DNA from 4 places in the Shewanella sp. SM55 genome. Region 2 is predicted to be linked to each of the others. Evidence: predicted binding sites of a transcription regulator. Region 2 holds the regulator's gene; each other region holds the start of a gene.
What was found. The regulator MetJ, encoded in region 2, represses methionine synthesis genes. The targets are predictions, from matches to a motif close to TAGACGTCTAGACGTCTA.

Region 1 (8,068 bases), on a different contig from region 2:
TGCCATTTGAGGCTAAACCATTGGCAAAACCGGCAATACCTTGCTCTGTCAGCGGCGTATTAAAGCAGCGAGCGCGACCGAATTTTTCTTGAAGACCGGAGGTGGCGCGAAATACCCCGCCAAAGTGGCCCACATCTTCACCAAAAACCACCATGCGTTCATCGGCTTGCATGGCAATCGACAAGGCCTCATTGACGGCCTGTAACATATTCATTTCAGCCACGGCTTATAGTCTCCCTGCACTTTTTGGATAGGCTTGCGGATATTTCTTGATATGTTCTTTAAGATCGGCAAGTTGCTTTTTCAGCACTGGCGTCGGCTTGTCGTACACATCTTCAATAATTTCATCCAGCATAGGCACAGGAATTTTTTCAGCCACTTTTACCGCAGCCAATACTTCTTCACGATATTTTTCATGCAGTTTCACATCATCCGCTTCAGCCAACCAACCTTTGTTGATAAGCCATAATTTGAAGCGTTTAACCGGATCGTGTTGCTGCCACTTGGCTTCTTCATCTTTCGAGCGATAACCTGAGGGATCGTCTGAAGAAGAGTGTGCGCCGAGACGGTAAGTCATGGCTTCAATCAGCACAGGCGCATTATGCTCAATCGCATAGGCGCGGGCTTGCTGAGTTGCGGCTAACACGGCCAACATGTCATTACCATCAACACGAATGGTGTGCATGCCATAACCGACACCACGGCTGGCAATACCGTTTCCAGCAAACTGCTCTTCAGTGGGGGTAGAAATGGCGTAGCCATTGTTACGACAGAAGAAAATCACTGGGCATTTCAGTACCGCGGCCATGTTTAGGCCAGCATGAAAATCCCCTTCCGATGCAGCGCCTTCGCCAAAATAACAAACCGCGACTTTGCGCTTACCTTGCATTTTTAAGCTGTAGCCCACACCAGTCGCCTGCGGGATTTGCGTGGCTAACGGTGACGAAATCGTTTGATAATGCAATGCCGCACTGCCGTAATGGATTGGCATTTGGCGACCTTTACCAAGATCTTTCTCGTTACTGAACATCTGATTCATAAACTGTTCAGTGGTAAAGCCGCGATAACGCAGCGCCGCATGCTCACGATATTGTGCAAGGATCACATCTTCTTGATCGAGTGCGGCCACACTGCCAACAATCGCCGCCTCTTCACCCGTACAGGTCATGTAGAAACTGATGCGTCCTTGACGCTGGGCGCCAAGCATACGTTCATCAAGTACCCGAGTGAATACACAGGTATCGTAAATTTTAGTGGCTAAGGTTTCATCTATCACAGGCAAAACCGCGGTTTCATAAGTGGTGCCGTCGGCTTGTAGAATTCGAAGGATAGGAATGTGTAGCGATGCCTTATCCAAGAAGCCGACACGGTGCACTGTATCAGTGTTGAGTGTTGCTTTGCTCATATTGTGCTCTTGTTATCTCATTACGCATCAAAGCGTTTTGATGCGTCTGTTTATACGAATATGCCCGACGAACATTACGTTAACGTAAACTACCTATCAACCATTGGCATAGCTCAAACCACAAGTTATCCCTGCCACGCATGTATATATTGCTTTACAAGCCTAACGCACGTCCGCATTCACCGCAGGGATCAGGCAAATCACAGTGCGATTACCAATAGGCACTTTGGCATTAGGGAACACGACAGACTCAAACTCATGTTCCACTTTAATTTCTTGCCCACCTTCCCGCGCTAAAACAAAGCCCTTCGGGAAAGATCTGAAGTTTTCGACATCAGTTGCGAAGGTAAATTCAAAATCATCGAAATGTTTATTGATGACGCGGCACACTTGGTACAAGTTAACCTTATCGGCATCAAATGCATCCAGCGCCAACGGCTTAGCGGTGATCAAGCGCATGAACATTTCATGGGTGGCGATAAAACGCGTCATGTCGTTCTGCCCCATGGGATACACTTTGCCAAGCTCAATGGTAAAGGCATCGGCACCGTAGCGTTCAGAGGAAAAATAGCTGAAGGTCGTGGTCGGTTCATGGTGGAAAAGTACTGTATCGACGCCGCTTGCGGCTAAAAACATAATTTGCTCGCCGCTAAAGGCGCGCCCAGGACGATAGGGATAGATAGCGAACTTTTCATGCTTCGAGGCGCGCATCGCCGTGTGCAGATCATAATGGATGCGCTGACGTCCATCGGCAACCGCAGTATAAAAACGATCGACATAGGCTTCGAGTTTTTTCGCGCGAACTCGCTCAGGGTTCACTAACCCTGGTGGATTGGAATGCTCACCACTAAAGAGACGATTCATGTTTTCGTCAATAATCCGCGTGCCGTTATTAATCGCTAATGGGTTACCAATGAGAAATAAAGTGCGCTGCTTTGCGATGATCTTTTGCTGTAGAAGTTGTTTAATTAAGCTATTGCAGAGTTCAATAGGCGCGGTCTCGTTACCGTGAACACCGCAGGAAAGCACAATATCTTTTCCTTCATTCTTTACTGGTTCGAAAACAATAACACCGGTATCCCACACTTCCACTTGAGTATGATCGCCTAAGTTAAATGAAAATTCGCCATCGAACTGTTTAGGGTGGGCTAAGGTGAGCGCTAAAAAATCCTTTGAATCTAACAGAGCTTGTAACACAGAATTCTCCTTATAATGATGTGTAACAGTATTGGCGCAATAGCATAAGTACAGGCAGTAATAACCACTTAAGCATTTATCTCACCGCGGTTAGTCTCACTCGCACCTAAAAAACGGCTTCAATACTAACACATGTTTTTAGTGCTGTTCTCAGACATTTATTGCCGTAAGACCCAGTTTTAAGCGGAATGACATTCAACTAAGCTGATTGTTAAATTCTTAGGACATTCCCTAAGAATTTCCCATGATAAATATTCCAGCTTGAGGCTTGCTTTTGCACTCAAGTTTCATCACAATCCTTAGCCATCTAGACTTCTATTGGGTTTAATTATGGCGTTAGCAACCTTTGGTGCCGGCTGTTTCTGGGGCGTAGAGTATTTTTTTAGACAAGTGAACGGCGTATCGAATGCCACCTGCGGCTATATGGGCGGCAATAATGCGGCGACGAGCTATGAAGAAGTCAAAAAAGGCAAAACGGGCCATGCCGAAGTGGTACAAGTGGAATTCGATCCCGCCCTTGTCAGTTATGAAGACTTGCTCGATGTATTTTGGAAAAACCATAATCCTACGAGTCTGAACATGCAAGGCGGAGATATTGGCACTCAATATCGCAGCACCATTTTCTTCCACGACCGTGAGCAAAAAGCGGCCGCCGAAGCCTCAAAGTTAGCTTTTGCCCGCTCGGGCCGTTGGGGATTACGCCATATCGTCACTGAAATAGTGCCACTTCAACAGTTCCATGTGGCTGAGGAATATCATCAAAATTACATCGATAAGAATAACTTACCGAGTTGTCATATCGAGTACTAAATACGGTCAAATCAGTATTAGATCAACTACTCACAGCTGAATTAGACACAAACAAAAACGCACTCAAATCTGAGTGCGTTTTTTATTTTGAGACGTTAGCTAAACCTACTACTGCATTAAGCGTTTAGCGCCTTATCAATTAATGCCTGCGCATCTTTGATGATCTCAGCCAAATGTTGCTCACTGATAAAACTTTCGCCGTAGATTTTAAATAACGCTTCAGTGCCCGATGGACGCGCCGCAAACCACCCATTAGCGGTGGTAACTTTGATGCCGCCAATCGCCGCATTATTGCCTGGCGCATGGGTTAACACGTTTTCGATTGTCTCACCTGCAAGCACAGTGGCATTTAAGGTATCGGCATTGAGCAAAGCAAACTTGGCTTTGTTTTCAAGACTGATTGGGCTATCGATACGCTTATAGAAACTTTGGCCAAATTGTTTTACTAACTCTTGGTGACGCTGACCTGGGGTTTTACCTGTCACCGCAAGAATTTCTGCGGCAAGTAATCCTAAAATGAAGCCGTCTTTATCTGTGCACCATGTGCTGCCATCACGGCGTAAAAATGCCGCGCCAGCACTCTCTTCACCGCCAAAGGCGATTGTGGCTTCGGCTAAACCGTCGACAAACCACTTAAAGCCCACAGGCACTTCGAGTAACTTTTTGCCGTGGAAAGCACAGATTTTATCGATAAGCGCACTCGATACTAAGGTTTTACCTATGGCTAAGGTATCGCTCCAATCTGGTCTGTGTGTCAGTAAATAATCAATAGCGACCGCAAGATAATGATTCGGATCCATCAAACCCGTACCAGGGCAAACGATGCCGTGACGGTCATAATCGGGATCATTACCAAGGCATAAATCAAAGGATTCTTTATGGGCGAGTAACCCGGCCATCGCGTAGGGAGATGAGCAATCCATGCGGATTTTGCCGTCTTTATCCAGCGGCATAAAGCTAAAGCTTGGATCAACCTTATCATTAACTAACGTGATATCGAGCCCATAACGCGCGGCAATCGGTGCCCAATAGAAAATCCCTGAACCACCGAGCGGGTCAACGCCGATACGCAGCTTAGCGTTGGCAATCGCCTGCATGTCGATAACATTTTCTAAATCAGCCACATAAGGCGTGATCAAATCAATGGCGTTGACATAGCCTGATGCCAGCGCTTCGGCATACACTAATTTTTGCACGCCAGCTAACGCTTGGCGCAAGTAATCATTGGCCCGCGATTCAATCCAAGCGGTGATATTACCTTCGGCCGGTCCACCATGGGGTGGATTGTATTTAATCCCACCATCTTGAGGCGGATTGTGGGAAGGCGTAATGATCAAACCATCGGACAATGCCGCACCCGTAATATTGGCTTCGCGATTGGCGCAAATCACCCCATGGGAAACCACTGGCGTAGGCGTAAATCCATCGTTCTGTTGGATTTTCACTGTGACTTTATTTGCCGCAAGCACTTCAATTGCCGACAAATAGGCCGCATAGGATAACGCATGGGTGTCAATCCCAAGGATCAGCGGCCCATCGATATTTGCCGATTGACGGTAGTCAACCACAGCTTGGGTAATCGCCCAAATGTGTTGTTGGTTAAAACTGCCATTGAAAGCGCAGCCTCTGTGCCCAGAAGTGCCAAAGGTGACGCGTTGTTGTACGTCATCCATATTTGGCGTGATGCTGTAATAATGGCTCATCAGTTTTGGAATATTGACCAGATCCGTCTGATTAGCGATTTGTCCTGCCCTTTGATGTATTGCCACCTATGGCTCTCCTGCACTCAATTACAATTAGAAAAAGTAGAAAAATGTCGTACTAACCAGGCTCACCCGCGGATTAAACGCGCTCGGCGATGCCCGCAGCTACTGTCGCATCACAACCAAATTGCACTAAAACTTCCGATAAAATAGTGCGTTTCTTGGCGGTATTGTTGTTACTCGTTACCCAGAAACCACTTGCACCAATTTCTTTTGGGTTAGCCGAAGCACTCGCTTCGAGCAGTTCCTCCTTAGAGCGAGCAAAATACAAACGATCGCGCCCTTGGATCTGCAAAATTTGTGAGAATTGCTCTGGGGCTAATTGATACAAACTTTCGAGCAAAAACAGAAAACGACCTACTGCGCCTTTTTGCTGCGATAACTGATGTTCATCGACTAAGCGACTAAAATCATTCACTGCTGGCACTGTTTGCGCCGCGATGGGCTGAATAGGTTCAGCTTCAAGGCTCGGTTGGCTAATCGCCAAAGGCTGGGGTTGTTCGACCGCATCGACGGACAGGCCGAGTAATCGACGAAGAATGTCAGAGGCGCTCTCACCAATTCGTTCTGTTTTGCTGGCAATATGACGATAGAGCTCTTCATCTACTTCGATATATTTCATAACCTTAATTATCCTTTGTTATTCGACAGGCTTAACCGAAAAAAGTGTACCACAGCGATCGGGGCAGATCATTGCGATCTGTTACCAGTGTATCTATCTCTATCAATCTGATAAAGCGCCATTATTCTAAAAGTGCGGGAAATAGCACAGCAAACTAGCAGTTAATCGACAATTGCCGAAAAAGCACACAAGTTACTGGCCGCCCCCACTATAGAAATGGCAACTGACTTGTCAAGCCAACGGCATTAAGGGCACAATTCGCGTCACGCTAAGCTAAAAATCTCCAACAGGAATCACCATGAACTTTGTTTCCACAGGCCAAGGACCCGCAGTGCTCTTGATCCACGGCTTGTTCGGTAATCTAGATAACCTCAAAGGTCTAGGGCAAGTATTAGAAAATCAGTATCAAGTTATTCGTGTCGATGTGCCCAATCATGGTTTAAGTGAGCATTGGGATCAAATGGACTACCCTCGCCTCGCCACTGCAATGATCAGCTTGCTCGACGAACTGGCTATTGAACGCGCCCATATTGTGGGTCACTCCATGGGCGGTAAAATCGCCATGGCGACGGCGTTAGCCTTTCCAGAGCGCATTATCAGCATGGTGGCAGCCGATATCGCCCCTGTCGCCTATGAGCCAAGACACGATACAGTGTTTGCGGCATTAGAAAGTCTGCCCTTAGAAGGCCATACCGACAGACGCTTTGCCCTAAACCACTTAATTGACAATGGTATTGACGAAGCAACGGCACAATTTTTACTCAAAAATCTACAACGCACGGATACTGGCTTTCGTTGGAAAATGAACTTAAGTGGCCTAAAGGCTTGTTATCCTAATATTATTGGCTGGCAAAATCAGACACTAAATCCAGTACAAAGCTATGCTGGACCAAGTCTGTTTATTCGCGGCGGCGACTCAAATTATGTCACTAGCGAGCACAGAAGCGCTATCATGGCGCAATTCCCCGCGGCACAGGCAAAAACACTTGAAGGATGTGGTCATTGGTTGCATGCGCAAAAACCCGCCATTTTTAACCGGATCGTGTCTGAATTTATTGACAAACACTCAATGTAAATCAGCAGCAAACTCGACCGAAAGCATATGGCAGCCGCCATCTTGTTGTGATATATTCGCGCCTCTTTTGGCCTTAGAACACTCTCAAGGACTAAGAAAGTATGTTATCTCAGTACATGGAACAAATTGAAACCATCGGCCTGAACCTGTTTTTTGCCTCGATATTTTTCTTTATCGGCATGGCCATCCACGATGTGCTTAAACAAGGTAACGTGCCAAAATTTGGTCGATTTATTGTTTGGTTAGTGTTATTTCTCGGCTGCGCCGGGTTTATTGTAAAAGGTATTATCCAGATCACTTGGGAAGGCTCAGGGATCGGTTAACAATAAGAACATGGCAAAAGAAGCGACAGACAGAACCACTATTGACCTTTTTGCCAACGAAAAGCGCCGGGGCCGACCACGTAGCAATCCTTTGTCCCGTAGCCAACAGCTTAAGGTCAACAAACGCAATCAAATCCAGCGCGATAAAGCCAACGGATTAAAGCGAATAGAGTTAAAGGTGTCACAAGATTTGTATGACGCCTTGAATGAGCAGGCATTGGCCAGTAACATCAGCCGTAGCCAGTTAATCGAATTAATTCTTCAGCAACAAGTTGAGTGCTGAACGAGTACCAGCAAGATTAACCTAATAAGTGAACTAGACATTAAAGGATAGACAATGGCAACTGTAGGTCTTTTTTTCGGTAGCGACACAGGTAACACCGAAGCTGTAGCCAAGATGATCCAGAAAAAACTGGGTAAAAAAATGGTTGAGGTGAAAGATATCGCCAAAAGTACCAAAGAACAGATTGCAGAGTATGACTTGCTGCTGTTCGGCATCCCGACCTGGTATTACGGTGAAGCGCAATGTGACTGGGATGATTTCTTCCCTGAATTAGAGCAAATTGATTTTACTGACAAACTTGTCGCTATTTTTGGTTGTGGTGATCAAGAAGACTACGCTGAGTACTTCCTCGATGCCATGGGCATGGTTGGCGATATTGTTCAGGCCCGTGGTGGTATTATCATCGGCCATTGGCCAACTGCAAGCTACAATTTTGAAGCCTCTAAAGGTCAAGTCGATGACGACCACTTTATTGGTTTAGGTATCGATGAAGATCGCCAACCAGAGCTGACTGAAGAACGTGTTGATGCTTGGGTTAAGCAAATTTACGAAGAAATGTGTTTAGCTGAATTAGAAGATTAATTCTGTTA
Region 2 (8,068 bases):
TCCTGTGTGTGGCATGACAGTGCACACCACGGGCGTCACGCTGGCAAAGCGCTAATCGGAGGCTTAAATGAATAAACGATATGTAATGGTGCACGACGAGAATAAGTGCATCGGCTGCCAAGCTTGTAACGTGGCGTGTCGCAGTGAAAATGGCGTACCCGAAGGCGTAACTCGTCTGCAAGTGCGTGTGGAAGGCCCCTTTGGTGAGATGCCCAATCTGCATTTCAAATATCACAGGGTATCTTGCCAGCAATGTGAAGATGCACCATGCGTTAAAGTGTGCCCAACAGGCGCGGCCTATGTGGGTGAAGATGGCATTATCTCTATCCATACCGAGAAGTGTGTCGGCTGTATGTACTGTGTGGCAGCGTGCCCATATAAAGTGCGCTTTATGAACCCAGAAACCAAGGCGGCGGATAAGTGTAACTTCTGTAAAGACAGTCGTTTAGCTCGGGGTGAAGAGCCAGCGTGTGTGACTGTGTGTCCAACCGATGCCTTAGTGTTTGGTGATGCCAATGATCCTAAGAGTGAAGTGGCCATCATGCTCAACACTAAAATCACTTACCAAGATAAAACCCATTTGGGCACTAAACCTAGGGTATATCGCGTTCCTACCAAAAGAGGGGGGATTTGATTATGAACAATACTTGGGGCGACATGGCGCAATATGATCCTGTCACTTGGCACTGGGTCATCGCCGTTTACCTGTTTATGGCGGGGTTATCCGCGGGCAGTTTACTGATTGGCATTGGTTTGCGCTGGGCGAATAAGGAACTCAGCGCGGGAGCTGAAAGCAGCATTCTTAAGGCGGCAGCCATTATTGGGCCTGTAGCAATTAGCTTAGGTCTAGCTTGCTTAGTGTTTGACTTAACCAAACCATTCCACTTCTGGTTGATCTTAATTCACTATAACTTCCAGTCTGTGATGGCAATCGGGGTGCTGGCGCTGCTGGCGTATTCTCCCTTAGCTTTTGCGTACGCCATTATTGTGCTGCGGGATGACTTACCAAAATGGGGTTTGGGTTTCCTAACACCTATCGCTAAGTTACTTATGCCATTTCGAAAGCTGATTGAAGTATTGTTGTTTGTCCTCGCCATTGGCGTAGGGGCTTACACTGGCTTCTTAATTTCGGCGATGAATGCCTATCCTATGCTCAACACTGCGGTACTGCCTGCGCTGTTTTTAGTGTCAGGTTTGTCGGCGGGCGCTGCGGCAAACGCGGTACTGGCGTTGCTGATGTTTAAGACTGACAGCCACGACAAAACTTTAGTGAAGATGCACGGTTTAGAATTGCCTGTGATGGCGATTGAAATCCTGTTCCTGTTCATGTTGTTCTGCGCCTTGTACTTCAAGGGCGGCGCGGCGGCTGCGGCCTTAGCATCGTTAACTTCTGGGTTATGGGCAAGCGTGTTCTGGATAGGCGTTGTCGGTATAGGTTTTGGTATTCCATTGCTGTTTATGCTGCTACCCGCCGCGACTCGCCACACTAAGGGCGCGATGATCATGGTGGCTTGTGCGAGCTTAACGGGCGTACTCGCCTTAAGACACTTTATTGTGTACGCAGGGCAAAGCTATTTAAGCTGAGTGTAATCTAGCTTTACATATTGATAGATAAAGAAAAAGCACTGGCAATGTCAGTGCTTTTTTATTGTTTGAATCTTGAGAAGGTTTGCCAGTACAAGCAGGACGCTTATTGGGGTAATAACTCAATAACCGACTTCACCGTTAGCACTAAGGCGCTGATACTGCACAGGACTAACGTCGCCATCTTTGTCTTCTCTTTATCGACACGGCCCACTAATCGTCCTGCGACTAAGTAACCTAAAATCACTGAGGGGAGCAGCATCAACGACAGCCACAGATGTTTTAATTCTAATAAGCCAGTGATCGCTAAAATGATCAATGCAATCATGGAGCTAAAAATGAAGAAGGCCGACAGGGCAGCACGAAACTGCGAGGCATCTTTGCCTGCCAATAAAATCGCCATCGGCGGGCCACCAATCGCGGCGATATTGCCGAAGATCCCTGAAACCACGCCCGCACCGAAGAGGGTTTTCTTATTCACTGGCAGGCTGAATTTATACAGGCTGAGGATCACTGCGACAGTCACAATGGCGGCGATGGATAAACCGAGTATAGGTTGAGGCGCAAACAGCAACAGGCTCGCGCCGATAAAACCGCCGGGCACGCGACCTAGGAGCGCATATTGCAAGCCATTGAATTCTAAGTGACCGCGTTCACGCACTAAGGTCAGCAGGGCGATGGAGAAACCCATAGCAATAACAGGCGCAGGTACAAGTTGTGGATCGACGATATACAGCAAAGGACTGGCGACAACCGCAAGCCCAAACCCAATCAGACTTTGGGTTAAGGCGCCCAGAAACACGACCAGCGAGGCTAAGGCGAGTGTCTGTGGATCTATCATAGAAAACATAGGATTTCCTATATCCCAAACCACCTCAAGATAGTGAAATTTAAAGTTTGAAGTCGCTTGGGTATAAACAAAAAGGGATCGTTAACGATCCCTATTGATGAGCACTGTGATATGACTTTGAAAGCGACGAGTCGCTATTCCATGTCTTCCCACTCGATTCCCATTTGATCCATCAACAACTTGGCTTCGGCGGGAATGCTGTCTGGGTTATCTTTTGACAGATCTTCATCGTTGGGCAATGGCTGGCCAGTGTAGGCGTGCAAAAATGCCTCACACAACAGCTCGCTGTTGGTGGCGTGACGCAAATTATTGACCTGACGACGAGTACGTTCGTCCGTGAGGACCTTAAGCACTTTGAGCGGAATAGACACAGTAATTTTTTTTACTTGTTCATTCTTCTTGCCATGTTCAGCATAGGGGCTGATGTATTCCCCATTCCATTCAGTCATTGACTCACCTGTTATAACGCTAAATTCGGGGCAGATTTTAAACCCTTACAAAGAACAGTCAAATTATTGCTACTATTTCTTTGTGATTGCAAACAGATTTCTTTATGTTCAGACGTCTAAACGTCTTCACGCCTATTGACGATGGCGTTGGGCTTAGGTACATTTAGACGTCCAGACATCTCTATCAGTCTATCGAATTTAGGAGTCCACCCATGGCAGAGCGTCAATTAGCCACACTGGCAGTGCGTCAGGGTATCGAAAGCGATACTCAATATGGCGCAGTTGTGCCACCGATTTATTTGTCGACTAATTACGCCTTCGATGGTCATAAAAATCCCCGCGAATTCGATTACAGTCGTTCAGGCAACCCAACGCGCTGCATTTTAGGCGAAGCATTAGCGCAATTAGAAAAGGGTGCCACTGGCATAGTGACGTGCACTGGCATGGCGGCCATCACCTTAGTGACTACTTTGCTCGGCCCCGATGACCTATTAGTTGTGCCCCATGATTGCTATGGTGGTTCCTACCGTTTATTTACCAACTTGGCGAAGAAAGGCCAGTTTAAGCTCATTGTGGTCGACCAAACCGACAGCCAAGCGTTAGCCGCCTCCATTGCGCAGAATCCTAAGATGGTGTGGCTCGAAACCCCATCGAACCCGTTATTGCGTGTGGTAGATATCGAAGCTATTGCTAAGGCGAGCCATGAGGTCGGCGCGCTGGTGGTGGTCGATAACACCTTTTTATCGCCGATATTGCAACAACCCCTATTGTTAGGCGCGGATATCGTTATCCACTCCACCACTAAATATATCAATGGTCACAGCGATGTGGTCGGCGGCGCAGTGGTCGCCAAAGACGCGCAAATCGGCGAAAGCTTACATTGGTGGTCGAACACTCTAGGCTTAACGGGGTCAGCCTTCGACAGTTATCTGACCCTGCGCGGCCTGCGTACCTTAGCGGTGCGTATTCGCGAGCATCAAACCAATGCCCAGCGTATTATTGAGGTATTAACGCAAAGCCCTGTGGTGAGTAAAGTCTATTACCCAGGGCTTGCGGATCACCCAGGCCACGCCATTGCGGCCAAGCAACAACAGGGCTTTGGCGCTATGCTGAGTTTTGAACTCAAAGGCGGTGAGGCCGAAGTCGTGGCCTTTTTAGGTGCACTCAGCTTATTTAGCGTGGCGGAAAGTTTAGGTGGCGTTGAAAGTTTAGTGGCCGTGCCCGCCACTATGACCCACAGAGCCATGGAGCCGCAGGCGCGTTTTGAGGCAGGCATTAAAGACACCTTATTGCGTCTATCGGTGGGTATTGAAGATGCCGCCGATTTAGTTGCAGATATTCAAGCAGGATTAGCCGCCGTTGCGGCTTGTCAGTAGAGGAATAATAGATGGCACGTTGTCACTTACATAAATTTGGTGGCTCCAGTTTAGCGGATGCCGATTGTTATCGCCGAGTCGCCCATATCCTGTTAACCCACGGTCATAGTGATGATCTCGTGGTGGTCTCTGCGGCGGGTAAGAGCACGAATTTCCTGTATAAATTATTAGCGCTGCGTGATGCGGGTCAGCTATGGCAAGAAGAATTACAAGTGCTGATCAGCTACCAACAGGGGTTGATTGAGCAGTTGTTGTCGAATGAACAAGCCCGCGATCTGCGTGAGCGTTTGGCCACTGATAAAGCGCAACTCATCAGCTTGTTGTCCTTAGATGAGCGCAATGAATACCAAATCAACCATGTGGTGAGCTTTGGCGAACGTTGGTCGGCACGTTTAATGGCGGCGCTGCTGCGCGAATCTGGCGTGGCAGCAAGCCATGTGGATGCCTGTTCAATTTTAGTGGCCGATGAAGCCGCTGTGCCACAAATTCGGGTACAGGAATCCCGCGCTAAAGTACAAGCCCTATTAGCTGCGCATCCCAATGAACGCTTAGTGATCACAGGATTTATCTGCGCTAACGAGCGTGGCGATACCTTGTTACTTGGTCGTAATGGTTCAGATTTTAGTGCCAGCCTGATTGCTAGTCTCGCCGATATCGAGCGCGTGACCATTTGGACCGATGTGGAAGGGGTGTTCAACGCCGATCCTAATAAAATCAACGATGCCAAGTTACTGAAAAGCATGTCACTTGCCGAAGCCGATCGCCTCGCGCGTTTAGGCTCGCCAGTATTACATTCGCGCACTCTGCAGCCTTTGTTTAATACCGAAGTGAGTTTAGCGGTACGCTCAAGTTATGCATCCCACACCGACTTTACCTTGATCGCGCCCCACAGTTCGTCGGCGAGCGCGCCTGTGGTGACTAACCTCAATGCTGTTGTCCTGTTCGGCTTTAAACTCACAGGGGAGTTAACTCGTTTATTAGATTTATTGATTGCCGCGGGTTTAACGCCATTGGCCCATTGGACCTCTGCCCATCAAAGGGTTGAACTTGCCTATACCGCTGAGAATCAAAAACAAGTTCAAAGATTACTCGATGCCGAGGCAGAAGCATTAGGGATCAGCGAGCAGCAGATCAACACAGATTTTGGTTTAGTTGCATTAGTAAGTGCCGACGCCGAACATTATCGCCGCAGCTTCGCCCGTTTACTGAGCCGTGATGCTAAACCTTTGTTCAGTGGCGATTTAAGTTTAGTGACGTTAGTGCCCCAGTCACAGGTGAATCTGTTAACCCAAAAAGTCCACCGTCGCTGCGCTGGCCCGCGTAAACGCATTGGCGTCCTGCTGCTCGGTGTGGGTAATATCGGTGAGGCTTGGATCGATCTGTTTAAGTCGGTTTCACCCTCACTAGACCATGAACTCGAAGCCAGTGTTGAGTTAGTCGGTTTAGTCAGTTCGAGTAAAGCCTTGATTAAATCAACTGGGATTAATCTTGCCGCGTGGCAAACAGAGTTTAATACTGAAGCAACGCCTTGGCAGTATGAACATTTATTCGAGCAATTAGAGCAAGTTAATTGCGATGAGCTGGTGGCCTTAGATATCAGTGCCAGCGCCAGTTTGACGCTGCAATATCCAGAACTGTTCGAGCGTGGCATCCATGTGGTGAGCGCGAATAAACTTGCGGGCTCGGGTCCACTGCCTTTCTATCGAGAGTTAAAGCAGCAACTGGGTAATCGTCGTTTGTTTTGGCGCTATAACGCCAGCTGTGGCGCTGGTTTACCTATCCAACATGCGCTAAATGATCTGCGTAACAGCGGTGATAGCGTTGAAGCGGTGGGCGGGATTTTCTCCGGCACCTTGTGTTGGTTGTTTGAGAAATACGATACTAGTAAGCCATTTTCAGAATTAGTGATTGAAGCCAGAGGCTTAGGTATTACTGAACCCGATCCCCGCGACGATCTCTCCGGCCGTGATATGCAGCGTAAACTGCTTATCTTAGCCCGTGAGATTGGCCTTGAAATCGAGCTTGAAGATATTGAGCTGCGCTCACTCGTACCAGCCGCTTTGGCGGATATTCCCTTAGATCAATTTCTCACCCGCATTGCCGAGTTAGATGCCGATCTGCTGCAACAGTATGGTGCGGCGGCGGAGCAAAATAAGGTGCTCAGATATGTGGCATCCTTAGACAACAGCGGCCCAGAGCTCAAGGCCGAAGTGGGTTTGCAGTGGATTGATACTCATCACCCTTACGCCAACTTAACCCCTGGTGATAATGTGTTTGTGATCCGCAGTGTCTTCTACCAAGGTAATCCGCTGATCATCCGTGGACCGGGCGCTGGACGCGAAGTGACAGCGGCGGCAGTGCAGTCGGATCTGACTCAGATCTGTCGCGATCTGCTGCAGGAATAACGCGATATCAAGCCTCTTAAAGGACTCATTCGAGTCCTTTTTTATTGGCTAGAATAAATCTATCGAATTAACCGAGATTAAATGCGGTTTATGGGTATTTTTTGGCTTGACTTACATCTCAGTTTCTCTAGTATATGGACATGTAGACGTCCAAACGTCCATTTGAACTAATTCATACTAGCAAAGAGTAGCGCCAAGGGCGGTTGAGGAAATACACATGGCTTTTCATCACGCACAACATTCACAATCGCTGAACCAGAGCTTGTCTGAGCTTAATGGCGATATTAATGTTTCTTTTGAGTTTTTCCCGCCATCGACCCCCGAAATGGAGCAGATCCTGTGGAACTCTATCCGTCGTTTAGAGCCGCTGAATCCTAAGTTTGTGTCTGTGACTTACGGTGCTAACTCAGGTGTGCGCGACCGCACCCATGGTGTGATTGAACGTATCCAACAGGAAACCGACCTCGTTGCCGCGCCGCACTTAACCTTAGTGGATGCCTGCGATGAAGAGCTGTTAGAACTGGCTAAGCATTATTGGAAATCGGGCATTCGTGACATAGTGGCACTGCGGGGTGACTTACCCGCGGGCAGCCCCAAGCCAACCCGTTTTGCGGTGGATTTAGTGCGTTTGCTGCGCTCTGTGGCTGACTTTGATATTTCCGTTGCGGCTTATCCAGAAGTGCATCCAGATGCGAGCAATGCACAGGCGGATTTGATCAACCTTAAGCGCAAGATTGATGCGGGTGCCAGTCGTGCCATTACCCAGTTTTTCTTCGATGTGGAATCTTACCTGCGTTTTCGTGATCGCTGCGTTGCCGCCAGTATCGACGTTGAAATTGTGCCGGGTATTTTACCTGTGACTAACTTTACCCAGCTAAAACGTTTCGCGGGCATGACCAATGTGTCGTTACCGAATTGGTTACATAAGCAATTCGACGGTCTAGAAAACGATGCGGGTACACGCCAATTGGTGGGGGCAAACGTGGCCATCGACATGGTGAAAGTGCTGTCCCGCGAAGGCGTGAAGGATTTCCATTTTTACACCTTAAATCGCGCCGAATTGACCTACGCGATTTGCCACACTTTAGGCGTGCGTCCTAAATAAAACTTTATAAAATAAGCTAATAAAAACGCCGCAGAGAATGCGGCGTTTTGTTTTGTTTAAATTCTAAATTGAGCTAATAAAGTTGTTAAACGGGCTGCGAGTTGGGCAAGTTCATCGCCAGCGCGTGCGGTTTGTACCGCACTATCTGTCGCATTTGTCGCAATATCATTGATATTATTAACATTTTTATTAATCTCAGCCGAAACCGCACATTGCTCATTTGCAGCGCTGGCGATCTGGATATTCATCTGGCTAATGGTGGAAACCGCATGGGTAATGGCTTCGAGTGCTTCACCCGC
Region 3 (8,068 bases), on a different contig from region 2:
GGAACTTTTCCTGGCGAAGAACACACTTTTAACAAATAACAGATTTATGCAAGGTAAGGCTCAATGATCACTAGCGCCCATATTGATGATATTCGCACTCAAGTGCGTGCATGGCGTGCCAAGGGCGAAACTGTCGCCTTTGTGCCGACCATGGGCAATCTCCATCGGGGACACATCACCTTAGTGAAAGAAGCGGCTAAACGTTGTGATCATGTGGTGGTATCGATTTTCGTCAATCCAATGCAATTTGGCCAGAACGAAGATCTCGATGCCTACCCACGCACACTCGCCGCCGACAGTGAAGCCCTCACCGCCGCTGGCGCTGAGTTGCTGTTTACCCCAACGCCAGCCGTGATGTATCCCAAGGGCTTAGCGCAACAAACCTATGTTGAAGTACCAGGTATTTCAGATCTGCTCTGCGGCGCTAGCCGTCCGGGGCATTTTCGAGGCGTTGCGACTATCGTCTGTAAACTATTCAACATAGTACAGCCCGATGTGGCACTCTTTGGCAATAAAGACTATCAACAGCTATTAGTCATTGAAACTATGGTTGAAGACTTGTCATTACCGATTGAGATTATCGGTGTTGATACCATACGTGAGGACTCAGGTTTAGCCATGAGTTCGCGCAATGGTTATCTCACCGCCGCAGAAAAAGCCGCTGCACCAGCATTAAAACAGGCGATAGATGCTATGGCTGCAGGGATCAAACAAGGTCAGAGTGTTGATGCTGTCACCGAGCAAGCGAAAATCAGTTTAGTGGCGGCGGGCTTTACGCCGGATTATCTGGAAATTCGTCATGCCCACACGCTTGAGAAAGCGCAGAGCCAAGACCAAACCTTAGTCATTTTGGCCGCCGCCTATATAGGTAAAGCGCGACTTATCGACAACTTAAGGTTCGATCGCTAATCTCTTAAGCGTTATCAATAAATAAAAAGGAGCAGTCGCTCCTTTTTATTTATCCAATGATCGACCAGAAGCTATTTTCTTCTTTAGAATCAATCTCAGCGCCAAAAATTTGAAGCGTCAAAAAACTGGTTTTATCCCTAAATTTACGCCATAGTATGATGCAGATGTTAATTTAAGGTAAATGATTAGCGGCAGACATTGACGAGTGAATTTGACCTTATAATGATGTATGGCTAATCCTTTAATTTATTGGGCTTAACAGCCGGTTAAGCCTAATAAAAACAGTTATAAAGGCATAATAATGTAAACGTCATAATCATTATTTATCATGCTTAATCAAACAATTAAATCATAATAGCTATGCAAGTGTACAAAGGATTTGTGGCCTCATGGCAAGACTGATACTCACCCTAATTTGTGTTATTTTGCCCACTGCAATACAGGCAAATACCATTTATAAATGCCGTAAAGATGACAAAATTGTCTTTAGCCAAACCGCTTGCCCGCAGGAATTTAGCCAACATAAAATCGAATACCAGTTAGGGATAACGACTGAAGTAGACTCTGATAAAAGAGACATTCCTGTCGATCCCTTACACACTCTACTGAATAGTCGAACCATTTCTAAAGAAAAATTATTGCAGTTACTCGACGGCGAGATATATCGTCTTAAGCAGGAAAATAGCTATTTTGAAATTCTGCGCGCCAGTGAATTGCAGAAATTAGAACGTAAACGTTATTGGCAAAATAAAGAGAAAACCGATCCTGAATACATTAACGAAATGGACGATATCAATACTCGCTTCAATGCGTTAACTGTGAGTAATAACAGTGCGATGCAACAACTGGAAGACCGTAAAAGCCAAATCAGTACCGAAGCATTCCATGAAGAGTTAAAAAAACCAGAAAAGCACTGATCTCGCATAAGACGGTAGTATTAATCTTCTCTCTACCCGATTAAGAAATTCAATCATAATAATGGTTAATCTTCCGCTCACAGTAATGTCCCTTTGTTTAACCTAGGATTCATTACCGCAAGGACAAGAAGCCTGTTGTTGCACACAGGGTAAATGACATAGGTTGCTACAGTTAATTAAACTCCTCAGCAGTTTCTCGCTGGCACAAACGCGTACTTTTTTATCAAGAAAATGTAAACGCGATAGTCAATGTATTTCCCTTCACTTGTTATTGCATTGTTTAAAAATCAAATACTCGCTTCACAACAAATACGACTTAACTACTAGGACAACTAGATTAGACCCCTTAAATAAAAACACGTCAATAAACATATAAAATCTATTTAATCAATACGATATAAATACAGCTATCATTTACCTTCCGTTAATCCTTTCTAGAATAAATACCCGTTTGGCCAATTGCGACATATTAACGGGACTCGTATCTTCAGGTCTGAATTTGGGATGCAAGTTGCTTTAAGCAGCCCAAGATATTTGATGCAAGGAGTCACCCGTGCCAAATACCTCTATACGCTTTTTGGCGCCGCTGATCTTGCTCTGTAGTTGTATGACTTCAGCACAAGAGCTGAATGTCAACGAGTTACCCGTAACCCTTCAGGCATTACTGGAACGTTCCGGTCGCGATAACCTTATCGAGCTGGTTCAACAAGGCACTGCCAACCAAGGATTACTGTTCCAGTCAGGCAGCGATAACAAGGCCGATGTAACACAAGTGGGCAATGATAACGATGCGCTAATCACACAGATTGGTTCAAACAATGAAGTCCAACTACTGCAAGTCGGCAGTCAAAATACGGCTTCAGTGACACAAATTGGCAATGACAATCTCGTGCAACTGAACCAACTAGGAAGCGGCAACTTTTCGATTCAACAGATTGCGGACGGTGCTGCAATCTCAATAACTCAATATTAAACAGGGAGCGTCACATGAAATCACAAGCTAAAAAATCACTTATTGCTTTGGCCATTGCAACAGGTTTAAGCGGTCAAGCTTTTGCTGCCAGTACAGTGAGCGAAATTAGCGTAGTACAGTCAGGCCAAGCCCAAGACACTTTAGTCTCACAAACGGGTGGCCTTAACGCTGCTGCGGTTGTGCAAACAGGTACAGATCAAACCGCAACCGTCATCCAAGACGGTGTGTGGCATGAAGCGGCTATTAATTCAACGGGTGATGATAACAAGGTCCAAATAACGCAACAAGTTGACTGGCATGTGGCAAGTGCAAATGTTGTAGGTGACAACAACAATGTAAATGTGTCGCAAGATGGTTTCTTTAACCAAAGCAGTAGCGATGTTACTGGCAACGATAACACGGTATTCGTTAACCAATTAGGCGAAGTCAACGAAAGCCAAGTTGAAATCACTGGCGCTGAAAACAGCGTGTTTGTTGAGCAAGAAGGCGATGCTAACTTTGCAGTTTTTCGCGTTGAAGGCAGCAACAACGACGGTAAAATCACACAAATCGGTGACAACAACCAAGCGGGTTTAATCGCTCTCGACTTAACCGCTAACGTGGGTAACAACAACGACGTTTCTGTTAATCAAGCGGGTAACAACAACTTTGGCGCGGCTAAGGGTATTGCAGGCGACAACAACAAAGTAGACATGGTCCAAAAGGGTGATAACCATGTAGGCTTCGTTTACGCACTGGCGGGCAGCAAAAACGATATTTCAATGGATCAAAAAGGTACCGGCAACACGGCTTATCTTGCTATGACTACGGGTGATGACAACAGTGTCGATATTACCCAAAATGGCAGCGGCAACACTATCGGTGATACTTTAGTGGCCGATATCCAAGGTGATGATAACGATATTACTATCACTCAAAAAGGCGATGTCAACGGTGCAGAGTTCCAAGTATGGGGCGATAGCAACGACGTTGACTTGAAACAAAAAGGCGATGCGAACTTCGCAACCTTTGGTGCATACGGTACAGATAATGACTTCGATTTATCTTCTAAAGGCGATAACAACGAAATCATTGCCTTCGCTGATGGTGAAGATAACAGTATTGAAGTTAGCCAAGAAGGCGATGAGAACTTTGCTTATGTAGATGCCGTGGGTAGCGATAACGAAGTTGATGTTGAGCAAGATGGCGCTGAGAACGAAACATTGATTTCTGTTGCTGGCAACAACAATGCCGATGTCAGCGCACTTCAAAGTGGCGATCTTAACGTTATTGACCTGATTATTGAAGGTGATGAAAACACCGCGCAAATTACTCAATCAGGTAACGGTAACTGGGTAGGCGGCGATAACGACACTTCATTTGCTTCAAATTCATTTGGCGTTAGCGGTGACAATAACAGCCTGTCAATCACTCAAACGGGTAATGACAACTTAGTGTTAGGTTCTCAAGCGGGCACTAACAACAGCATCAACGTGAACCAATCAGGCAATATGAACGTTGCCACTGTAGTGCAATACTAGTCAATACTGTTAAACCACCACAGCTAAACTCTTTGGTGGTGGTTTATAAAAAGGGTGTTAAACAAAAAGCGGGAATGTTTAAATAAACATTCCCGCTTTTCTATGTTGATATGCTAGTAATCATTAACATTAACCACTCAAAGCGAAAAGCTAACGACCAATATCTTTAACTGACTAACTGCACAGCTCAAAGTGAGTTTGATAGGTTTGCGCCCAACGTAAAAGCTCAACCCGATTACGAGACTGGGTCTTGCGGAAAATAGAAGAAATATGCGCCTTCACTGTATGTTCGCTGATACATAACCTATGAGCGATTTCTTTATTCCTCGCACCACTCGATACGAATTGAATGATAGTGCGTTCACGGGATGTCAGCATCTGCAGCATAGCCACAGTATCAGAGGGCATTTCATTATTACCTTCTAACTTTTGTACGACACGGCGAAACATTTTGCTTAGCAAAGTTCTATCGTACCAAAGTTCCTCTGCCACCATTTTACGTAAACCCGTTAACATCAGATCCATACGTTGATCGGCAAATAAAATACCTCGAATGCCGAGTAACATTGCAGATTCTTGGTCTAAGGAGTCTCGCTCAACTTGATACAGCGCCACAGGAAAATGTGACACTAATCGCGAAGCTAACAGAGGTATCCCTTTGTTATCTAATGCTGAACCTTTTTGGGTGATCAGATAAAAACTACGGCGACTCTTGTCTAAATCCAGTTCTGCCGCATGCTTTACTATACGCGTTTTCAAACCTATGGATTCAGCAAGTAACGCTAAATGACATGGCGCGGCCATTTGGTGTAAAAAAACCAATTCATTAATTGTGCTCAATGACTCTCCTCCCTGAAAAGTATTCTCTATTGCAAAATGGTATGTTTGACTCGTCTTTTTAGTTAGATTTTTCAACATTCCATTAACCTAGTTAATTCTGACTAGTTAACGATTGAAAAACATCACCCAAATGTACTATTCCCTGTTTAATGCTAGTAGGTTCGACTAACTCACCACAATAAAATGGAATAACAGTCAAAAATACCGTTTTACTTGGCCAACGCCCAGCACCTAATACTTTCCAACTATGACGTTATCAATCCAAAGTTGCAACACAAAGAAAACACAATAACAACACTAAAGTATGACAACTCAATGTCATCACACTCACACCATATATTTCAGGGAAGAAAGTCTTACAACTCAAACAGAGAGCATCACCCACTTTTAGCCGCTAAATCCTCTGCTTGAGTCTCGCGATTTGTTTATCTTGAAAACGAGACAGTAAAGCTAACGCGACAATTGCGCCAATGAGGGCAAGAAACATGTCGGATTGGGTATCCCATACATAGCCTTGAGTCCCTAAAAAGGCTTCAGCCCCTTCGCCGGTTGCCACGGCAACCCACCATTCGATCAGTTCATAAAACGCCGAAAATGCGAGCACAAAACAAGTAGCAAGAAACGCGCACCAAGCCCCAGGTTTGACAGCTTGATTACGCAACATAATTTCACGGGCGAGCATGGCTGGGATAAAACCTTGCGCAAAATGACCCACTTTATCGTAATTATTACGTTCTGAACCCATCCAATCGGCAATCATGTCAAATAACGGCACTTCAGCGTAAGTATAATGAGCGCCTACAAACAACACACAGCAGTGTATTAAGACGAGAAAATACACTAAAGGTGTCAGTGGAAAACGTTTGCGAGTAAAGAATAAAATCGGTACAGCAATCAATGCAGGTAAGGCTTCGAGCCACCATGTGAAAGGATCTGCGGGTTTTATCGCCGACCACACCAAAACTGAGAGGTAAATACCGCACCATGCGATTTTGTTATTCAATGTTTCTTCCTCTTATGCGATATTGTTCTAAATTTAGAATATTAACTTTAGCCATCTAGCCCTCCACACTGAGCAAAAAAAGTGCTACTTTGGTGGGTGAAGGTTGTGAGCATATCATAAGAAACATTTCTATTAATTAGAGGGTACCCATATCATGGCGAAACATTCGCTGGACAAGGATAAGATCAAGATCCTGCTGTTGGAAGGCGTCCACCAATCTGCGGTCGATGTATTTGAACGTGCGGGATACACCAATATCGAATACCACAAAGCTTCCTTAAGCGATGAAGCCTTACTTGAGTCCATTAAAGATGCGCATTTTGTGGGACTTCGTTCGCGTACCCAATTAACTGCAGAGGTGCTGAAACGTGCAGAGAAGTTAATCGCGATAGGATGTTTCTGTATTGGAACCAACCAAGTTGACCTTGCCACCGCCGAATCCCTTGGTATCCCAGTATTTAACGCGCCATTCTCAAACACTCGCAGTGTTGCCGAACTCGTGATTGGCGAAATCATTATGTTGATGCGGGGTATCCCTGAACGCAACGCTATCGCTCACCGTGGTGGCTGGATGAAAACCGCAGCGGGCAGCTATGAAGTGCGTGGTAAAACCTTAGGTGTGATTGGTTACGGCCATATTGGTACTCAGCTTGGCATTCTGGCGGAAACCTTAGGTATGCGCGTCGTGTTCTTCGATATCGAAGACAAACTGCCACTAGGTAACGCACAACAAGTCCATTCGTTAGAACTCCTATTAGCACAAGCTGATGTAGTAAGCTTACATGTCCCTGAAACTCCACAAACAAAAGACATGATAGGCGCTGCCGAGTTTGCGGCGATGAAAAAGGGCAGCATCTTTATCAACGCATCACGCGGTACTGTAGTCGATATTGAAGCTTTAACCGTTGCGTTAAAAGAACGTCACCTCGCAGGTGCCGCAATCGATGTATTCCCCGTTGAACCACAATCGAATGACGATGAATTTATCAGTCCTCTACGCGGTTTAGACAATGTTCTACTCACGCCGCATGTCGGCGGTAGCACGGCCGAAGCCCAAGAAAACATTGGTATCGAAGTCGCGGGTAAGCTCGCTAAATACTCAGACAACGGCTCAACCGTTTCTGCGGTTAACTTCCCTGAAGTGTCATTACCAACGCATAAAGGCACCTCGCGCTTGCTGCATATTCACCAAAACCGTCCGGGCGTGTTGATCAAGATCAACCAAGCCTTCTCGGAAAAAGGCATCAACATCGCCGCCCAATATTTGCAGACCACCGCAGAAATTGGTTATGTCGTGATGGAAGTAGACACAACTCAAGCGGAAGAAGCCTTAGTTGAACTCAAAGCCATTGAAGGTACATTACGTACCCGCGTGCTGTTTTAAACTTTAAACTCCACTCGCTTTAAGCCTATCGACTAAAGCACACATAATAAGGCGCACAGATCATTCACAGATATGTGCGCCTTATGCTTTTGAGCCAACTGGAATTCCGTTACAATCTAGCCTCTCACATCGTCTTCATTTTCAGGATCTCGCTATGACTATTTCAGTTTCTACGCCCCATTGGGATCTGGACGCTACCTTGCCTCCACTTATGCTTACCAACTTATCTCATTTGGGCCTCATCAAAGTCGTTGGAGAACAAGGCCGCAGTTTTATCCATGGCCAAGTGACCACAGACATCAGCTCATTGGCCACGGATCAATGGCGCTGGGGCGCCCATTGCGATCCTAAAGGTAAAATGCTGGCCAGTTTCAGAACCTTTGCCATTCAAGATGCACTCTTTATGTTGATGCCAAAGGATGCCATCGAAGTCGATTTACCCCAGTTACAAAAATATGCCGTGTTTAGTAAAGCCACCTTAAGCAATGCATCCACTGAATGGACTCTGCTCGGGGTTGCCGG
Region 4 (8,068 bases), on a different contig from region 2:
TAGGGGCGTCTTGGAGAATCCAAGGAGGATAGGACGAGCAGTCCTCCTTGGTCGGGTGTGGGGTGAAGCCCCACGACTTTAACGATTAATTCAAACGAAGTTTGAAAGTTTAAGCCCTGCGGGTGATTGCAGATCCCAATCACTCGGGATCATAATCCAACACTGGCGCCAGCCACTTCTCCGTCTCTGCGACAGTCATCCCTTTACGCTTGGCATAATCTTCCACTTGATCGCGGCCTATGTTACTCACGCCAAAGTAGCGCGATTTCGGGTGGGCGAAATACCAGCCCGATACTGCTGCTGTGGGGAACATGGCGTAGCTTTCGGTGATGTTCAAGTCGATGGTTTCATCGGGCTTGAGCAAGTCCCATAACAAGCCTTTTTCTGTGTGATCGGGGCAAGCTGGGTAACCCGGTGCGGGGCGTATACCTTTGTATTTCTCACGGATTAAGGCTTCGTTGCTTAACTGCTCATCGGCCGCATAACCCCAAAATTCTTTACGCACGCGTTCGTGCATCCGCTCGGCAAAGGCTTCGGCCAAACGGTCGGCTAAGCATTTGAGCATGATGGCGTTGTAGTCGTCGTGGTTGGCTTCAAAACGCGCCACATGTTCGTCTATGCCGTGGCCTGTGGTCACCGCAAAGCCGCCCATGTAATCGGCGACGCCTGAGTCTTTTGGCGCAACAAAGTCGGATAGGCAGAAGTTGTCGTTGCCGACACGTTCAAGCTGCATCCGCAGGTGATGTGTAGTCATTTCGACTGTGGTACGCGACTCATCTGTGTAGAGCTCAATGTCGTCGTAATTGACGGTATTGGCGGGGAATAAGCCGATAACCGCTTTTGCCGTGAGCCACTTTTCTTCGATGATTTGTTTGAGCATGGCCTGACCATCGGCGAACAGCTTTTGCGCCTCGACGCCGACGACTTTATCGGTAAGGATTTCAGGGTAATGGCCGTGCAATTCCCACGAGCGGAAAAACGGTGTCCAGTCGATACGCTCGACTAAATCTTCTAACGGATAATTATCAAACACTTGGCGACCGAGCACGTTTGGCGTGAACGGGGTGTAATTGGCCCAATCGTGTTGGCAGCGGTTTTCACGGGCCGCTTCGAGTGAGACTATCTCTTTGCGCTTGGCTTGGGATAGGCGCTTAGTGCGCATGTCGTCGTATTCGGCATAGGTTTCGTCTATGGTCGCTTGGCGAGTCTCGTTGTTGATGAGTTTACTCACCATAGGCACGGCGCGGGACGCATCGGCAATATAAATAGCACCATGGGGATAATGGGGCGCAATTTTCACCGCTGTGTGGATTTTAGAGCAAGTGGCGCCGCCGATAATCGCCGGAATGGTTAAGCCTTCACGGTGGAAGGTTTTCACGTTATGCACCATCTCGTCCAGACTCGGAGTGATGAGGCCCGACATGCCGATGATATCGATATTGTGTTCTTTCACCGCGTCGAGAATTCGCTCCACCGACACCATCACACCTAAATCGAATACCTCAAAACCGTTACAGGCGAGCACTACGCCGACGATATTCTTGCCGATATCGTGCACGTCACCTTTTACTGTCACCATCAAAATCTTGCCATTAGATTGGCCTTCGACCTTTTCTAGCTCGATATAGGGGTTTAAGTAAGCCACGGCTTTTTTCATCACCCGCGCCGATTTTACCACCTGCGGCAGGAACATTTTGCCCGAGCCGAATAAGTCGCCGACTACGTTCATGCCGTCCATCAAGGCGCCTTCAATCACATCCAGCGGACGTTTCGCTTCTTGGCGAGCGGCTTCGGTATCTTCATCGATAAATTCGGTAATGCCTTTCACTAGCGCATGGGATAAGCGTTGGCTCACCGGCCAGCTGCGCCATTCTAAATCTTCTTTCTTGCCCACCTGCGCGCCATCACCGCGGAATTTCTCTGCGATTTCAAGTAACTGCTCGGTATTGCTTGAGCCTTCAATTGGGCAGGGCAAGTTAAGCACCACGTTTTCGACCCGCACTTTTAGCTCAGGATCGATATCGTCGTAAATGGCTAATTGGCCCGCGTTGACAATGCCCATGTCCATGCCGACTTTAATGGCGTGGTACAGGAATACCGCGTGAATCGCCTCGCGCACTGGGTTGTTACCGCGGAACGAGAACGACACGTTCGACACGCCGCCCGAAATCATCGCGTGGGGCAGGGTGGCTTTAATCGCTTTAATGGCATCAATAAAATCGACGGCATAGTTGTCGTGTTCATCGATACCCGTGGCAATCGCAAAGATATTCGGGTCGAAGATGATGTCTTCGGGCGGAAAGCCGACCTTATCGACCAGCACCCGATAGGCGCGGGTACAAATTTCGATTTTACGCGCTTTAGTGTCGGCCTGACCTTGCTCATCGAATGCCATGATAATGGCCGCCGCGCCGTAGCGTTTCACTAAGGTGGCTTGCTCGATAAACTTGGCTTCGCCTTCTTTGAGGGAAATAGAGTTAACTATGCCCTTGCCTTGAATACATTTGAGGCCAGCTTCAATCACTTCCCATTTAGAGGAGTCGATCATAATAGGTACGCGGCTGATGTCGGGTTCAGAGGCAATCAAGTTTAAAAACTTGTGCATGATCTCGGCGCCATCGAGCATGCCTTCGTCCATGTTGATGTCGATGATTTGCGCGCCGCTTTCAACCTGCTCGCGGGCGACATCGAGCGCTTGCTCAAACTTGCCTTCTTTGATCAGCTTTAAAAACTTAGCCGAGCCTGTGACGTTGGTGCGCTCACCCACGTTAACGAACAGGGATTGGGCGTCGATAGTCAGTGGTTCCAAACCGGCTAAGCGGCAAGCTACGGGAATATCGGGCAACACGCGCGGGTTATGTCTGTCGACCGCTTCGCGGATCACGCGGATATGTTCAGGCGTACTACCACAACAACCGCCGATAATATTGAGCATGCCTTCGCGCGCCCAATCTTCGATCACATTCGCCATGTCTTCTGGGGTTTCATCGTAACCGCCAAACTCGTTCGGCAGGCCTGCATTCGGATGCGCCGACACATAACACTCACTGATGCGGGATAATTCTTCCACATAGGGGCGTAATTCTTTTGGCCCAAGTGCACAGTTAAGACCGATAGATAAGGGCTTGATATGACGAAGGGAATTGTAAAAGGCTTCGGTCGTTTGGCCAGTCAGTGTGCGGCCAGAGGCATCGGTAATGGTGCCCGAAATCATGATTGGCAATCTGTCTTTTGAATGCTGACCGAATAAGTCATCGAATACCGATTCAATCGCAAACAGCGCGGCTTTGGCGTTTAAGGTATCGAATATGGTCTCGACCATAATGATATCCGCGCCGCCTTCAATCAGTGCCTTAGTGGATTCTTTGTAAGCAATCACTAACTCATCGAAGCTGACGTTGCGGTAGCCTGGGTCGTTCACATCAGGGCTAATCGAACACGTACGGTTAGTGGGGCCTAACACACCGGCGACGTAGCGTGGAATGCCTGTGGCAGCAAAGGCTTCATCACAGGCTTCACGGGCGAGGCGCGCGCCGACTAAGTTAATTTCGGCGGACAGCGACTGCATGTCGTAGTCTGCCATGGCGATGGTGGTGGCGTTAAAGGTGTTGGTTTCAATGATGTCGGCACCGGCGTTTAAGTAGTCGGTGTGAATTTGTTTGATGATGTGAGGCTGTGACAACACCAAGAGGTCGTTGTTACCTTTGACATCCGTATGCCAATCTTTAAAGCGTTCGCCGCGATAGTCCTCTTCTTCCAGCTTGTAGCCTTGGATCATAGTGCCCATGGCACCGTCTAAGATCAGAATGCGCTCTGCAAGCTGTTTGCGAATGTCTGCTAATATTTGGCTGGCTTTGGTTGAGGGTATCGTCATAAATAATTACCTTAAATACAGCTAAGTTAAGTCCAAAAATCGGCCATTGTTATGCTAAGTGCATTTTATTGTCGTCAGCCGACATTTTTTGAATACTTGTTCTTAAAAATTTGCTTTGGACATTTAAACGTATAGACGTCCATAATACGCGACTTATGATTGTCAGGGCAAGATGAAAGTCAAAGGCATTAGGAGCGAGAATCGAGAATCGAGAATCAAGAATTTAGGCACTTGGCTTGAGTTCCTAGCATCTAGTCCCTAACTAAAAAGGCATATATGAAACAAGTTCGGTTGTTATTGTTACGCCACGGTGAGTGTGAAGGCGGCGCTATTTTGCGGGGTCGTGTGGATGTGCCTTTGAGTAAAAAGGGTTGGCAACAAATGTCGGCAGCAGTTGAGTCACAGGCCAGCGTGTGTAGCGCGATTTATAGCTCGATTTCACGCCGCTGCGCCGATTTTGCCCACGCTTTTGCCGCCGAGTTGCATTCGACGGCGGCACTGATATCTGAGTCAAGGCCATTGCAGGCGCAGTGTTTGTCGGGTTTACAGGAAATTGATTTTGGTGATTGGGACGGTTGTCGGCTCGATGAACTGTATCAACAAGAGGGCGAACGCTTAGCTGCGTATTGGCAAAACCCTTGGCAAACTCCGCTGCCTAATGGTGAAACTATGGCAAGTTTTGAGTCGCGGGTGAATGGGACGATTGACCAGATACTCGCCGCCGAGTTTGAACGATTGACCCTTGACTCACATAAAATGGGTAATGAAAACAGTGCCGTTAATGAAACCGCTGACAATATGCCAGCCACTCAAGTGTGGGTCGTGACCCACGGCGGGGTGATCCGTCACTTAATGGCGCGTGCCCTAGGGGTTGAACGGGCGGTGGGGTTTTATAGTCAACTCGATTTACCCGTGGCGGCCGTGGTGAGCATTAATGTGCTGCAAGATGAACAGGGTGTCTGCTATTGGCGTTTAGATTGGCCTAGTGGGCGCAGGTGTTGAGGCCTTATTTCACTATCTCGGCGCTATCATGTAGGCGTGATCGTTTGGCGAGAATAAGCTGACATGAAAATATTCTGATTTAAACAGCATTGCCTAATGGTATAGATGTAGGATAATGCTTTTCCCTGACGTTTGAACCAGATAGCGTATTACATGCGCAATGAGTGATAACGTCGCAGAAATAGGTGTTGGGAATAGACTCTCTTTGTTCGAATCGCTCCGTTGTTTTAATTCACAGTGGCGTTGTTAACAAAGAGCATATCAACCCAAACATAATAGGGAATCGGGGAACTGCTCGTCAGTCAGCCCGAACTGTGCCCGCAACTGTGAGTAGTGAAAAAGATCTCGAATCTTCTTCCCTACGAGTCAGGAGACCTGCCTATTTCTGTTATCGCTGCGTGCAGCCTTAGTTCTCGAGCGGGTGACTCGAGGGAGCAGATGACAATATGCACAACCTTTTTTATACAGGTTTGGACTCGATAGGAGCGCCGCTTAGGTGAAACTTTCCGCAATCCAAACTAATAGCCCCGTGAATGACAGTGACACTAACCCGTCATTGAGCCCGTCAGTCGCGCTCAATGTGAGCCAGTTGAGCTGGTGTATCGATGGCAAAACCATACTTTCCGATATTAACTTTACGCTGCCAACGGGGCAGATGCTGGGGCTGATTGGGCCTAACGGTGCGGGCAAGTCTAGCTTGCTGCGCTGTTTGTATCGGTTTGTTCGCCCAACTCAGGGCAAAATTACCCTTTTTGATCAAGATATTGAGCGCTTGTCGCCCAAGGCGTTTGCCTGTCGCGTCGCCGTAGTACAGCAGGATACACCGCACTATTTTGACCTCACCACAGAGCAATTAGTCAGCATGGGCTTAACGCCCCACAAGGGTATGTTCGATACCAATTCGAGCTGTGATATTGAGCGTATTGCTAAGGCTTTAGAGAAAGTCGGCTTGAGCCATAAGATGCACCAACAATATGAGCACTTATCTGGCGGTGAAAAGCAACGCGCCTTGATTGCCCGCGCCATAGTGCAGCAGCCGCAGCTTTTAATCCTCGATGAGCCAACGAACCACCTCGATGTGCGCTATCAAATTCAAATCCTCGAATTGGTGCGTAGCCTTGGCATCAGCGTGATTGCCTCTATTCATGATCTTAATTTAGCCAGTGCCCTGTGCGACAGTTTGCTGTTGATCCATAACGGGGACGTCAGCGCTATGGGGACGCCAACCGAAGTATTAACCGAGGCGCGAATTGGCGATGTGTTTGGCGTGTGTGCTCAGGTATCGCCCCATCCACAACATAAAAAGCCCTTAATCAGCTATTTTTATGGTTATCACCATGTAGATCATGGCCTGAATGAGCGAGGCGAGGGCGGATGACTCTGGGGAGTAAAAAATATTTCATCTCATATTTGGGGCGTATCGTGACACCGTTGACGAGACAACAACTGATGCTGCTCGTATTAGGTATCATCACTTTGATAACGCCTATTGCCGCGACGAGTTTTGGTGCGGCGAACATCAGTTTTACGGATGTTATTCAAGTATTTATCAATAAAGCGACGAACCTCACTCAAGCCAATGGCATGACTGAGCGCATTGTGATGGAGCTCAGGTTGCCGCGCATTTTACTGGCTTTTGTGGCGGGAGCGGGTTTGTCACTGGCGGGCAGTGTGTTGCAAACCGTGACTCGCAATCCGCTCGCCGATCCCTATTTGTTTGGCATTAGCTCTGGCGCGTCCTTTGGCGCTGTGGTGATGTTGACCTTATTCACTGGCTCTGGATTTTTTGATAATGCGGGCATGGCGGCACATTCTGGGCTTTTTAGCGGTTCGGGTGCCTTGTCTGGATTACTTTGGTTTAGCTTGCCCTTGGGCGCTTTTATTGGCGCGAGTTTGTCGGTGTTGATAGTGCTTGCTTTGTCAGGCTTAGGGCTCAATAGCCAAGTGGAGCGCATGCTGCTCTCTGGTGTGGCGACCTCCTTTATGTTCGGCGCATTAACGAGTCTGCTGCTGTATTTCGCCAGTCCGCAGGCGACAGCCTCTGTGCTGTTTTGGAGTTTAGGCAGTTTCGCTAAGGCCAGTTGGTCCTTGTTAGTACTGCCGACACTGGTGATTGGCGCGAGTTTATTCATTATTTTAGGCATGAAACGGCAGATCATGGCGTTGCAGGCGGGGGATGAAACGGCGCATACCTTAGGGGTGAATGTGCCTAAGCTGCGTCTCAATATGTTGCTGCTCTGCTCCTTGATTACCGCTATTTTGGTGGCTACCTGTGGCGGTATCGGTTTTGTCGGGTTAATGATCCCCCACACAGTACGCATGCTGTTCCCCGGTCGTCAGCCGATTTTATTAACGGCGTTGGTGGGCGGATTATTTATGGTGTGGATTGATGTATTAGCGCGCTGTTTATTGGGTAATCAAGAGTTGCCTGTGGGCATTATCACGGCCGCCATAGGTAGCATGTTCTTTTTGCTGATTTTGCGTAAGCGTAGAGTCATGCCGTAAATACAAGGTCATGCCGTAGGCACCTAGTCAGGACGTAAACCCAGAGTTAAGTCGTCATCCTAGAGTCATGTCGTAAGTGCAGACTGACGGGATAATCAGTATTTCTGTTGATATCCCACCCGCGATTGGAAATGCACAATTGGACATGTTCGTCATAAACGCGGGATGCGTTGTGGTTATTTAATGTAGATTACAAAGTGGAGTGTGGATGTCTCAGTCAGCCGTGTCTTTTCAAATAAGCCCTGTGAGTAAAGCGCAGGATCTGGTGATTCTGCAGAAAATTGATCTTAAGACTAAGCCGCCCGGTGCCTTAGGTCAGCTCGAATCCTTAGCCTTGCAGATTGCCCGCGTGCAAGCGACTGATTTGCAACAAACGGGGCAGCCACAAACGGATGTGCTCAAAATAGTCCGTCCAACCATGTTAGTGTTTGCGGGGGATCATGGCATTGCCGCAGAAGGCGTGTCGATTGCCCCTAGCGAAGTGACTCACCAAATGGTGCAAAACTTTGCCCATGGCGGCGCGGCGATTAACGTTTTTTGTCGGCAGGTGGGCTTTAAGCTCGAAGTGATCGATTGCGGTATGTTAACGCCAGTTGAAGGGGTTGAAGGCATTATCGATCAACGTCTTGGCGCGGGCACAGGGGCGATTCATTTAGAACCCGCGATGGCGCTGGAAACCGTCGATAA

Region 1: the regulator MetJ is predicted to act here: its motif matches at 2,903-2,920, upstream of msrA (peptide-methionine (S)-S-oxide reductase MsrA).
Region 3: the regulator MetJ is predicted to act here: its motif matches at 6,211-6,228, upstream of serA (phosphoglycerate dehydrogenase).
Region 4: the regulator MetJ is predicted to act here: its motif matches at 3,999-4,016, upstream of metH (methionine synthase).

What each region holds. Positions count from the first base shown of each region.
Region 1 is NZ_JAKKRS010000006.1:213,719-221,786, reverse strand. Features, by position in the region: gene L5L91_RS10335 (alpha-ketoacid dehydrogenase subunit beta) at 1-223, opposite strand, end outside; gene L5L91_RS10330 (thiamine pyrophosphate-dependent dehydrogenase E1 component subunit alpha) at 227-1,405, opposite strand; gene astE (succinylglutamate desuccinylase) at 1,568-2,602, opposite strand; gene msrA (peptide-methionine (S)-S-oxide reductase MsrA) at 2,933-3,412, shown strand; gene pgm (phosphoglucomutase (alpha-D-glucose-1,6-bisphosphate-dependent)) at 3,529-5,181, opposite strand; gene seqA (replication initiation negative regulator SeqA) at 5,255-5,797, opposite strand; gene L5L91_RS10305 (alpha/beta fold hydrolase) at 6,096-6,872, shown strand; gene L5L91_RS10300 (DUF2788 domain-containing protein) at 6,974-7,195, shown strand; gene ybfE (LexA regulated protein) at 7,206-7,478, shown strand; gene fldA (flavodoxin FldA) at 7,533-8,060, shown strand.
Region 2 is NZ_JAKKRS010000014.1:9,445-17,512, reverse strand. Features, by position in the region: gene phsA (thiosulfate reductase PhsA) at 1-55, shown strand, start outside; gene L5L91_RS16450 (4Fe-4S dicluster domain-containing protein) at 68-634, shown strand; gene nrfD (NrfD/PsrC family molybdoenzyme membrane anchor subunit) at 637-1,584, shown strand; gene L5L91_RS16440 (sulfite exporter TauE/SafE family protein) at 1,691-2,434, opposite strand; gene metJ (met regulon transcriptional regulator MetJ) at 2,569-2,883, opposite strand; gene metB (cystathionine gamma-synthase) at 3,096-4,259, shown strand; gene L5L91_RS16425 (bifunctional aspartate kinase/homoserine dehydrogenase II) at 4,271-6,664, shown strand; gene metF (methylenetetrahydrofolate reductase) at 6,882-7,769, shown strand; gene L5L91_RS16415 (methyl-accepting chemotaxis protein) at 7,826-8,068, opposite strand, start outside.
Region 3 is NZ_JAKKRS010000008.1:24,036-32,103, reverse strand. Features, by position in the region: gene panB (3-methyl-2-oxobutanoate hydroxymethyltransferase) at 1-39, shown strand, start outside; gene panC (pantoate--beta-alanine ligase) at 64-909, shown strand; gene L5L91_RS11635 (DUF4124 domain-containing protein) at 1,299-1,826, shown strand; gene L5L91_RS11630 (curlin) at 2,380-2,799, shown strand; gene L5L91_RS11625 (curlin) at 2,814-4,319, shown strand; gene L5L91_RS11620 (helix-turn-helix transcriptional regulator) at 4,494-5,159, opposite strand; gene L5L91_RS11615 (DUF2238 domain-containing protein) at 5,554-6,162, opposite strand; gene serA (phosphoglycerate dehydrogenase) at 6,317-7,546, shown strand; gene ygfZ (tRNA-modifying protein YgfZ) at 7,701-8,068, shown strand, end outside.
Region 4 is NZ_JAKKRS010000003.1:395,907-403,974, forward strand. Features, by position in the region: gene metH (methionine synthase) at 140-3,874, opposite strand; gene L5L91_RS07055 (histidine phosphatase family protein) at 4,151-4,876, shown strand; cobalamin riboswitch at 5,098-5,274, shown strand; gene L5L91_RS07060 (ABC transporter ATP-binding protein) at 5,373-6,254, shown strand; gene L5L91_RS07065 (FecCD family ABC transporter permease) at 6,251-7,381, shown strand; gene cobT (nicotinate-nucleotide--dimethylbenzimidazole phosphoribosyltransferase) at 7,590-8,068, shown strand, end outside.